Regions from separate parts of the Arthrobacter nitrophenolicus genome, predicted to be linked through region 1. Evidence: riboswitches for the same ligand, from Rfam matches in the RefSeq annotation. Region 1 holds a riboswitch; the other holds the start of a gene.
What was found. Region 1 has a riboswitch for S-adenosylmethionine ahead of ACJJV6_RS06585 (DUF1737 domain-containing protein). Riboswitches for the same ligand answer to the same signal wherever they lie in the genome.

Region 2: another riboswitch for S-adenosylmethionine. It lies ahead of ACJJV6_RS00445 (aminotransferase class V-fold PLP-dependent enzyme); the one in region 1 lies ahead of ACJJV6_RS06585 (DUF1737 domain-containing protein).

Annotation. Positions count from the first base shown of each region.
Region 1 is NZ_CP174504.1:1,394,368-1,399,245, forward strand. Features, by position in the region: gene opgC (OpgC domain-containing protein) at 1-1,673, opposite strand, end outside; SAM riboswitch class IV at 1,912-2,026, shown strand; gene ACJJV6_RS06585 (DUF1737 domain-containing protein) at 2,040-2,312, shown strand; gene ACJJV6_RS06590 (rhodanese-like domain-containing protein) at 2,309-2,719, shown strand; gene ACJJV6_RS06595 (O-succinylhomoserine sulfhydrylase) at 2,720-3,928, shown strand; gene ACJJV6_RS06600 (DUF1905 domain-containing protein) at 3,925-4,248, opposite strand; gene ACJJV6_RS06605 (glutamate--cysteine ligase) at 4,298-4,878, opposite strand, start outside.
Region 2 is NZ_CP174504.1:92,858-97,735, forward strand. Features, by position in the region: gene aroA (3-phosphoshikimate 1-carboxyvinyltransferase) at 1-740, shown strand, start outside; gene ACJJV6_RS00435 (ribosome small subunit-dependent GTPase A) at 743-1,858, shown strand; gene hisN (histidinol-phosphatase) at 1,907-2,719, shown strand; SAM riboswitch class IV at 2,881-2,994, shown strand; gene ACJJV6_RS00445 (aminotransferase class V-fold PLP-dependent enzyme) at 3,033-4,451, shown strand; gene ACJJV6_RS00450 (class I SAM-dependent methyltransferase) at 4,515-4,878, shown strand, end outside.

The DNA of each region.
Region 1 (4,878 bases):
TCCATTCCTGCATAGAGGTCGTAGGTGCGTCCGGCGCCGTCGTGCCCTGCCCCGCCGGTCCCTTGGTCCACGAAGGTGGTGAGCGCGTCGGTACGGAACACCGGCAGCAGGGAAGCCAGGAAGACACCCACCAGGACGATCAGCGCCGTCAGGTAGAGCTTGCCGGCGCGCCGTGACGTCAGGTCCACGACCGTTCCAAAATCGTCCTTCACCCGTGGCCCGTACACCATGCCCACCACCAGGCCGGAGAAGAGGACAAACAGCTCGGCACCCGAAACGAAGCCCACCGCCTCCTGGGTGAGCAGCTGGAACAGGGACGTCATGCCCAGATGGTTGACCACCACGAACACAATGGCCAGTCCGCGCAGCAGGTCCACGCGGGAATCCCTGCCGGACGGGTCCGTATAGCTCCAGGCCGTTGCGGCGTTGACGCGGCGCGGAATCTGCCACAGAGCCACAAGGAGGATGACGAGCGCGGCCCCCACGGTCCAGGCTGCAGGCCCGGCCAGCGTGTTGGCCCGGACATAACCGCTGCCGCCGGCGGACACTTCCGTGACGGGACCGGTCACCAGGGGCGAGGCCTCCAGCCGTTCCAGCGCCGCCCGGGCAACCTCCGGGCTGCCGGTCAGCAGCCAGTCGATGCTGGCCACGCCGGTGTCCCTGGTGCTGGTGCGCTCGTCCCAGACCACCGCGGCCGTCCTGCCAAACTCCGCCGAGGTGGCTGTGCCTACCACCTGGTCCCACCAGCCGGTCTTGATCTCAGCTTCGGATGCGCCGCCGGAGGCCGGGCTGTAGAAAGCGGCGGTCTGCAGCAGGAACGGTTTGTTCCGCCCTTGGGCATAGGTGGCGTAGAAGTTCTCGCCTCCTGAAGCCGTCAGCATCTCCGCCAGCTCGCCGGCGCGCGGAAGGGTATTGACGGCCGCGCCGCCGGCAGTGTCGTCGTGGAAGGCCGTCAGGCCAACCCAGTCCACGGCGTCATCACCGGGATAGTACGGTTCGTAGGCGCTGTCGGACCCGTCCCAGGCGCCGTCGCCGTTTGTATCCAGCAGTTCGAACCCGTCGCTGCCGGGAGCCGGGGCGTTCCGGTTCCGGTCAAAGGGGTAATCCTTGCCCAGGAACGGCTCCCAGACCATGACTGTCCGGCCGTCGCCGGAATCCTTGAACGCCGCGGACACTGTCCGGAACGCCTCCCGGTACGCGGCCGGCTGCTGGCCCCACTCCACCCAGCCGGCGTTCATGTCCGGGGCAAACCGCACCAGCACCTGGCCCTGGAACTGTGCGGTCAACCGGCGGATTTCCCGAGCGAATGATCCGGCAGCCGCGGCGTCGATCTGGTCCAGCGGCACGGTGGGCTTGACCGTGAGCATGGCGTGGGACCCCTGAAGCGATGACTGTTCAAGGAAGCCCTTGATGTCGTTCTGCTCGGAGGACCGGTACGGAAAGGCGATGTCGTGTCCAAAGACAGCCGGCGACGCTCCCAGCCGCTCGGCAAACCCCGCGGCAGTGTCCTCGCCCCATTCCAGGACGACGCCGAGCATCGGCTCCCCTGCATCCGGGGCGGGTTCGGCCGCCCGGGCCGGCCCCGCCGACAGGACCGCTGCCACACATGCAACAACAAGTGCGGCAAGGAACGCCCAGGCCAGGCGGAGGCGGCAGGGCGCGGCTGTTCGCATGTTCAAAGGGACCCCCAGTGCTGATCTTCGACGGCGGGGCGCTGCCCCCTAAGAACTGTATCGGGCCGCCCCTCCCGCGATGGGATAGAAAAAGCCCTCCCACCTGCTGTAATGCCGCCGTCGGCCGTCCCCCGGGAAGGGCACCGCGACCGCATCCCCGGCAGCGTTTCCGCTTCAGTTACGCAACATGACGACAACGGCGATGCGGCCGCCGGTGCCAGATGTTACGTTTTTGGGGAGTAATGAGTACCGGCGCCAAGCCCTGACTGGCCGGTCGGCAACCCTCCTTCCGCGGCGGGGTGCCTCAGGTGAATACTCGGCATATCGACCGATTCGAGCTGCAAGCGTGAGAGAAGGAGATCCGTCGTGTCCGACGCCCCCGAAGAAAAGCTGTCCTACCGCCTCATCAGCGGCCCGGACAACCGTGAATTCTGTGAGCGGATCTCCACCGCGCTCGCCGAAGGCTACGTCCTGCACGGAAGCCCGGCGGCAGCCTTCAACGGCACCAGCGTCATCGTGGCCCAGGCCGTCGTCCTGCCCGCCGCCATCGCCTCGGCGGACGCCGCCGTCGCCACCGCTGTTGACGACCTGGAAGCAGCCAACGAGGACCTCGAGTTCGACGGCGAGGGCCACGCATGAGCTACGCAGGAGACCTGACGCCGGAGGAAGCCTGGGCCAAGCTTGAGCAGGGTGCCATCCTGGTGGACGTGCGCACCGAAGGCGAATGGGCCCACATCGGCATCCCGGACACCAAGGCCACGGACAACGATCCGCTGTTCATCCAGTGGACCTTCCCCGGCGGCATTCCCAACCCGGATTTCCTCAAGGACCTGAGCCAGCAGGCGCCGGAAGACTCCAGTACCGAATTGGTGTTCATCTGCCGCTCCGGCCAGCGTTCCATCTCCGCCGCCATCGCCGCGACGCAGGCCGGTTTCACCTCCTACAACGTCCTGGAGGGCTTCGAAGGCGATCCGGACCGCTACGGCGAACGGACCGTCAATGGCTGGAAGAACCGCGGCCTGCCGACCAACCTCGGAAAGAACTAAGTGACCTTCAATAACGACGCCGCCGGCTGGAACCCCGACACCCAGGCCGTCCGCGGCGGGCTGGATCGCACCAACTTCCAGGAAACCTCCGAAGCGGTCTTCCTGAACTCGGGCTTCGTGTACGAATCCGCCGCCGCTGCGGAACGCGCCTTCACCGGCGAGGACGAGCGCTTCGTCTACTCCCGGTACGGCAACCCCTCCGTGGCAACCTTCCAGGAGCGGCTCCGGCTGCTCGAGGGCACGGAGGCATGCTTCGCCACTGCGTCCGGCATGTCCGCCGTCTTCACCGCCCTGGGCGCCCTGCTGGCTGCCGGGGACCGCGTGGTGGCCGCCCGTTCGCTCTTCGGTTCCTGCTTCGTCATCCTGAATGAGATCCTGCCGCGGTGGGGCGTGGAGACGGTGTTCGTGGACGGCCCGGACCTGGAGCAGTGGCGCGCCGCCCTGTCCCAGCCCACCACCGCCGTCTTCTTCGAGTCCCCGTCCAACCCGATGCAGGAGATCGTGGACATCGCCGCGGTCAGCGAACTCGCGCACGCCGCCGGGGCCACCGTCGTCGTCGACAACGTCTTTGCCACTCCCCTGCTCCAGCGCTGCGGCCAGCTGGGCGCGGACGTCATTGTCTACTCGGGCACCAAGCACATCGACGGCCAGGGCCGGGTGATGGGCGGTGCCATCCTGGGCACCAAGGAGTACATCGAGGGCCCGGTCAAGCAGCTGATGCGCCACACCGGCCCGTCGCTGTCGCCGTTCAACGCGTGGGTGCTGACCAAGGGCCTGGAGACCATGGCGCTGCGTGTCAACCACTCTTCCGCCACCGCCCTCCGGCTCGCTGAATGGCTGGAGCAGCAGCCTGCCGTGAGCTGGGTGAAGTACCCGCTGCTGAAGTCCCACCCGCAGTACGACCTCGCAGCGAAGCAGATGCGTGCCGGCGGCACGGTGCTCACCCTGGAACTTGCCCCCTCCGGCGGCCGCTCGGGCAAGGAAGCCGCCTTCGCGCTGCTGGACGGGCTGCGGATCATCGACATCTCCAACAACCTGGGCGACTCGAAGTCCCTGATCACGCACCCGGCCACCACCACGCACCGCGCGATGGGGCCGGAGGGGCGGGCTGCCATCGGGCTCAGCGACGGCGTGGTGCGCCTGTCCGTCGGGCTCGAGGATGCCGACGACCTGATCCGCGACCTCGAACAGGCCCTGAAGCAGATCTAGCTTTTATCCCGCGGTACATCGTCCGGCTGGAGCTCCAGCCGGACGTCCACGGCGTCGCCCGCCCTGATCCGCGCTTTGTCCCGGACAGCCTTCTTGACGGGCAGCAGGTATGAGCCCATCTTGTTGTCCGGGAAGATGGACGTCTCCCAGCGGTGGCCGCCGATCTCCACCGCGACCTTGACCGAGCCGAAGGCCTTGTTCCCGGCTTCGCTTTGCTCCGCAATGTCGTCCGCCACGTCCGGCGGCAGCGTGAGGAAGTGCCATCCCGCTTCGCCGGGATAGAGCCAAAGCTCGGCATGGAAAGAGTACGACGGCGCCACGCGCCGAGTATGGCACGTGGCCTTCCCTAACGCCACGGCTGCCGTCCGGCTAGGCCTGCCGCACCCGCAGCAGGTCGGGAACGGCATCGACTTCGGAGAGGTCAAGGTTGCCGCGCATGGTGACGTTCACGGCGTGCCTCACTACGGCACCGAACCCCATGTCCTCAGGCGGCGGTCCCGCCAGCTCCTGGTCATGGACCCGGCGTTGTTCCGCTGCCCCTGTGCCGCGCGCGATGATCGCCTCTACGCCCTGCCGCGCCAGGTCGAGCTCACCCTGCTCCTCGAGCACCGGCGCGAGGTAGTCCACCAGGGCGCGCGCCACGTCAGGCGCGGGCGCGGGCCGGAAGCTTCCGAAGTCCAGCAGTTCCCCGCCGAGCCCTCCACTGCTCGCCTGCCAGGACGCCATCCTCAGCAGCGCGGTCGGAACCGGTGCAGGGTCGACGCCTTCGCGCCACTCCCGGCCGGCGGTCTCCACGAGGGCACGGACCAGGACGGCAAGGAGGGCGGCGTCGTCGGCGCGCAGGCAGACGTCCGCAACCCGCACCTCCACGGTGGGATGGTTGCGGGACAGCCGGGCATCAAAATAGATCATCCCTTCGTCCAGCATCACGCCCGTGTCCAGCAGCCTCG
Region 2 (4,878 bases), 1.3 Mb from region 1:
TGGGCAAGCCGGTACCCAGCCTGGACCACATCAACATGACGGTCGCCGTCCTCCGCGGGGCGGGGGTCCAGGTTGACGACTCGGTGCCCAACCACTGGGTTGTCCAACCTGGTCCCATCCGCGCTTTCGACCAGCGGATTGAGCAGGACCTCTCCAACGCCGGTCCCTTCCTCGCGGCAGCGCTGGCTTCTGGCGGGACTGTCCGGATTCCCGGCTGGCCGGAGGAGACCCAGCAGGTGGGTGACCTGTGGCGCAACATCCTGACCGAGATGGGCGCCACAGTGACACTGGAGGATGGCGTCCTCACGGTCACGGGCGGCCCGGAAATCAAGGGCGCCCACTTCGCCGACACCAGCGAACTGGCACCCACGGTAGCGGCGCTCTGCGCGCTGGCGTCGGGCCCGTCCCGGCTCACCGGGATCGCCCACCTGCGCGGGCACGAAACGGACCGGCTGGCCGCGCTGGTCACGGAAATCAACCGCCTGGGCGGTGATGCCGAGGAAACCAGCGACGGCCTGGTGATCCGGCCCGCCCCGCTGCATGCCGGCGTCGTGCACAGCTACGCTGACCACCGCATGGCCACTGCAGGGGCAATCCTGGGCCTGGCGGTGGAAGGAGTGCAGGTGGAGGACATCGCCACCACGGCGAAAACCATGCCCGAGTTCCCCCGGATCTGGGCGGACATGCTCGCCCAGGGCGGTGCCCCGCAGCAGGAGGCCCGCACCGGGGCGGAAGGCTAGCGGTGGCCAGGCGCACTGACTCCTGGGACGAATCGGACGTCCGGATCCGGCCCAACAAGAAGGGTTCCAGGCCCCGCACCAAGGACCGTCCCAGCCACGACGACGCCGTGACCGGTCGGATCATCACCGTTGACCGGGGGCGATACACGGCCGTGGTGGGCGAGGACTCCGCGAACGAGCGTACGGTTATCGCCGCCCGGGCCCGGGAACTGCGCCGCTCCCCCGTGGTGGCGGGCGACTTCGTTTCCCTCGTGGGGGACGTCTCCGGCGACCCCGATACCCTGGCCCGGCTGGTGCGGATCCAGGACCGCAAAACCCTCCTGCGGCGCAGCGCCGACGACACGGATCCGGTGGAGCGGGCCGTGGTGGCCAATGCCGACCAGCTGGTGATCGTGGTGGCCGCCGCCAACCCGGAACCCCGCACGGGCTTCATCGACCGCGCACTGGTGGCGGCCTACGACGCCGGCATCGACCCGGTCCTGCTCGTGACCAAGGCGGACGTCAAGGATCCAGCGGAGCTCCTGTCCAACTACACGCACCTCGACCTTCCCGTGATCATCAGCCGCACCGCCGACACCCAGGCGTCCGGCATCGACGCCCGCTCCGACGACGGCCTGTCCGCCCGGCTGGACAGCGCGGCAGTTGCCGCGCTCCGGTCCTACCTGGACGGCAAGGTCACCGTCATGCTCGGACACTCCGGTGTCGGCAAGTCAACAATGGTCAACGCGCTCACGGGAGCCGAGCGGGCCACCGGCGGCGTCAACGCGGTCACCGGCAGGGGCCGGCACACGTCGTCGTCCGCCCTGGCCCTGCGGCTGGTGGACGCCCCGCCGGGCAGCTGGATCATCGACACCCCCGGCATCCGTTCGTTCGGCCTGGCGCATGTGGACCCGGACCGGATCCTGCGGTCCTTCCCCGACCTCTCACCCGGCACCGACGCCTGCGAACGCGGCTGCAAGCACACGGCAACTGCCGTTAACTGCGGCCTGGATGAATGGGTCGCCGCGGGCCATGCCGGACCCACCGGAGAAGCGCGGCTGGCCTCGCTGCGCCGGTTGCTCGGAGCGGATCCGCGGGAGGAAGCGCAGGAGGCAAAGGAGCTCGGCAGCGTCAACTGACAACGCCGATCTCCCAGCAGAACTGCCTGCAGACGGTAGTTTGGAACCATGATCCAACCCGCTTCGAGCTACAACGATGACCTGCGCCTGGCCCATGTCCTGGCCGACTCCGTGGATGACCAGACCATGAGCCGCTTCAAGGCACTGGACCTCCACGTGGAGACCAAGCCCGACCTGACGCCGGTCACCGACGCGGACAAGGCCGCCGAGGAAGCCATCCGCGGCCAGCTCTCCCGCTCCCGTCCGCGCGACGCGGTCCTGGGTGAGGAGTTCGGCAGTACCGGCCACGGCTCGCGCCGCTGGATCATCGACCCCATCGACGGGACCAAGAACTTCGTCCGCGGCGTCCCTGTCTGGGCCACCCTGATCGCCCTCGTCGACGAGGGCGAGCCGGTGGTCGGCGTCGTCAGCGCCCCGGCCCTCGGCAAGCGGTGGTGGGCCGCCAAGGGCATGGGCGCCTACATGGGGCGTTCACTCGCCGCGGCCACCAGGCTCCGGGTCTCCAACGTTTCCAGCCTGTCCGACGCTTCGCTGTCCTACTCAAGCCTCTCCGGCTGGAAGGAGCGGGGAAACCTGGACGAGTTCCTGGGGCTCACCGAGTCGGTGTGGCGGACCCGCGCCTACGGCGACTTCTGGTCCTACTGCATGGTGGCCGAGGGCTCGGTGGATATCGCCTGCGAGCCGGAGCTGAACCTGTACGACATGGCAGCCCTGGTGCCGATCGTGGTGGAGGCCGGCGGACGCTTCACCTCGTTGGAGGGTGAGGACGGCCCCTTCGGCGGTAACGCCCTGGCCACCAACTCCATCCTGCACTCGGAAGTGCTGCAGCGGCTGAACCCGGGTTTGGACGACCTGCTCTAAAGACCCCGGCAACCGAACAAACGACGGCGGATACCTCCGGAAGGAGGTGTCCGCCGTCGTGTTCTTCGCCGAAAGGCGAGATTTCCATCCGCACGTAACAAAAGCCTTAACAATTGCGCCGGCTTCAGTCCTGGCCGCCCCATGTTCTACGCTCTTAACCAGGTCACGAGTGCCAGCGCAAAACCCCGGTTTGCTGGCCGGCAACCCTCCATTCGCGGTGGGGTGCCCCGGGTGACGACCAGGCCGGTCCGGAGCGGATGCGGCAAGCGCGGATTCCCTTGATACCGGAGTCCTGTTTTGAAGTGAGGTCTCTGTGACAACTGCCACCGTCTCCCCCAACGCCGCCATTACCGCCGAATCCGTCTTCGACGAGCGCCAGGCGCTGGCCGGCCGTCCGCTTGCAGCCGTCACCGGAGCGGAAATCCAGGCACCGCTGATTTCGGGCGGCCACATCCGCTACGCGAACCTCGACTATGGCGCTTCGGCCCCCGCCCTCTCGGTGGTCTCCGCCTACCTGAACGAGATCCTGCCCTTCTATGCCAGCGTCCACCGCGGTGCCGGCTACGCGTCCCAGATCAGCACCTCGGTCTACGAAAACGCCCGCAGCATCGTCCGCGACTTCGTGGGCGGCCGCCCGGACGACTCCGTGATCTTCACGCGGAACACCACGGACTCGCTCAACCTGCTGGCCGGCTGCCTGCCCCTCACCGACGGCCGGCCCGCCGGCGACGTCCTGTACCTGGACATCGAGCACCACGCCAACCTCCTGCCGTGGCAGGGCGTTCCCCACCGCAGCATCGTTGCTGCCGACACCATCGCCGGCACCATCGACGCCGTGCGCGCCGAACTGGAACAGGGTGGCGTCAGCCTGCTGGCCATCACGGGTGCCTCCAACGTCACGGGCGAGATCCTGCCGGTCCGAGCCCTTGCTGCCCTGGCCCACCAGCACGGGGCCCGCATCGTGGTGGACGCGGCCCAGCTGGCGCCGCACCGGCGCATCAACATCAGCGCGGACGACGTCGATTACGTCGCCTTCTCCGGCCACAAGCTGTACGCGCCCTTCGGCGCCGGCGTCCTGGTGGGCAGGCCGGACTGGCTCGACGCCGGGACCCCCCACCTTGCCGGCGGCGGCGCCGTCAAGGAAGCCAGGCTCGACGGCGTCAGCTGGGCAACCGGACCGGCCCGCCACGAGGGCGGCTCCCCCAACGTCCTGGGTGCCGCCACGCTGGCCAAGGCCACCCAGGTCATCGCGGGCCTGGACCAGGAACGCTGGCACGCGCACGAGTCCGCCATCCGTTCCTTCCTGGTGGAGGGCCTGCAGGAGATCGACGGCGTCACGGTGCACCAGATCTTCAAGGACACCAACCCGGACACGGACACCATCGGTGTAGTCAACTTCTCCGTTGAGGGCTACGACGCCGGCCTGGTGGCTGCGTACCTCTCGGCCGAGCACGGCGTGGGCCTCCGGGACGGGCGCTTCTGCGCACACCCCCTGCTGAAGCGGCTGGGCCTGCCTTCCGGTTCGCTCCGCGCCAGCTTCGGCGTGGGTTCCCGGCTGGAGGATGCCGAGCGGCTCCTGGCCGGGATCGCCAAGCTGCGCCGGGACGGGCTCGGCTGGGACTACGTGGTGGACGCCGGACGCTGGGTTCCCGCCAACGACACCCGCACCTACCCGCACTGGGCCCCGAACACGCCGGGCACCGCCGGCGCTGCTCCCTGCACCGACGACTGACCGGTCCGGCTGATGCGGTAAATTCGGAAGGTACCGCAAGGCATTGACTGAAGGAGGCCGCAGGTGGTTCGGGGTGGCCCCAGACTGGATCACGGGCGGCGCAGGGAGCTGGGAAAGAGCTTCGAGCAGGGCGGCCGGCACTACCAGCGGGTCCGGCCCGGTTATCCCGCGGAGTCTGCGGACTGGCTGATCCCCGCCGGTGCGCGGGATGCGCTCGACGCCGGCGCAGGAACCGGCAAGTTCACCGAACTGATGCTGGAACGCGGCCTGGCCGTCACCGCCGTCGACCCGTCAGCGGACATGCTTGACCAGCTGAAGGCACACTATCCCGGCGCCACCGCGGTCCTGGGAACCGCCGAGGCCACCGGCCTCCCGCCGTCCGCCTTCGACGTCGTCACCGTTGCCCAGGCCTGGCACTGGTGTGATC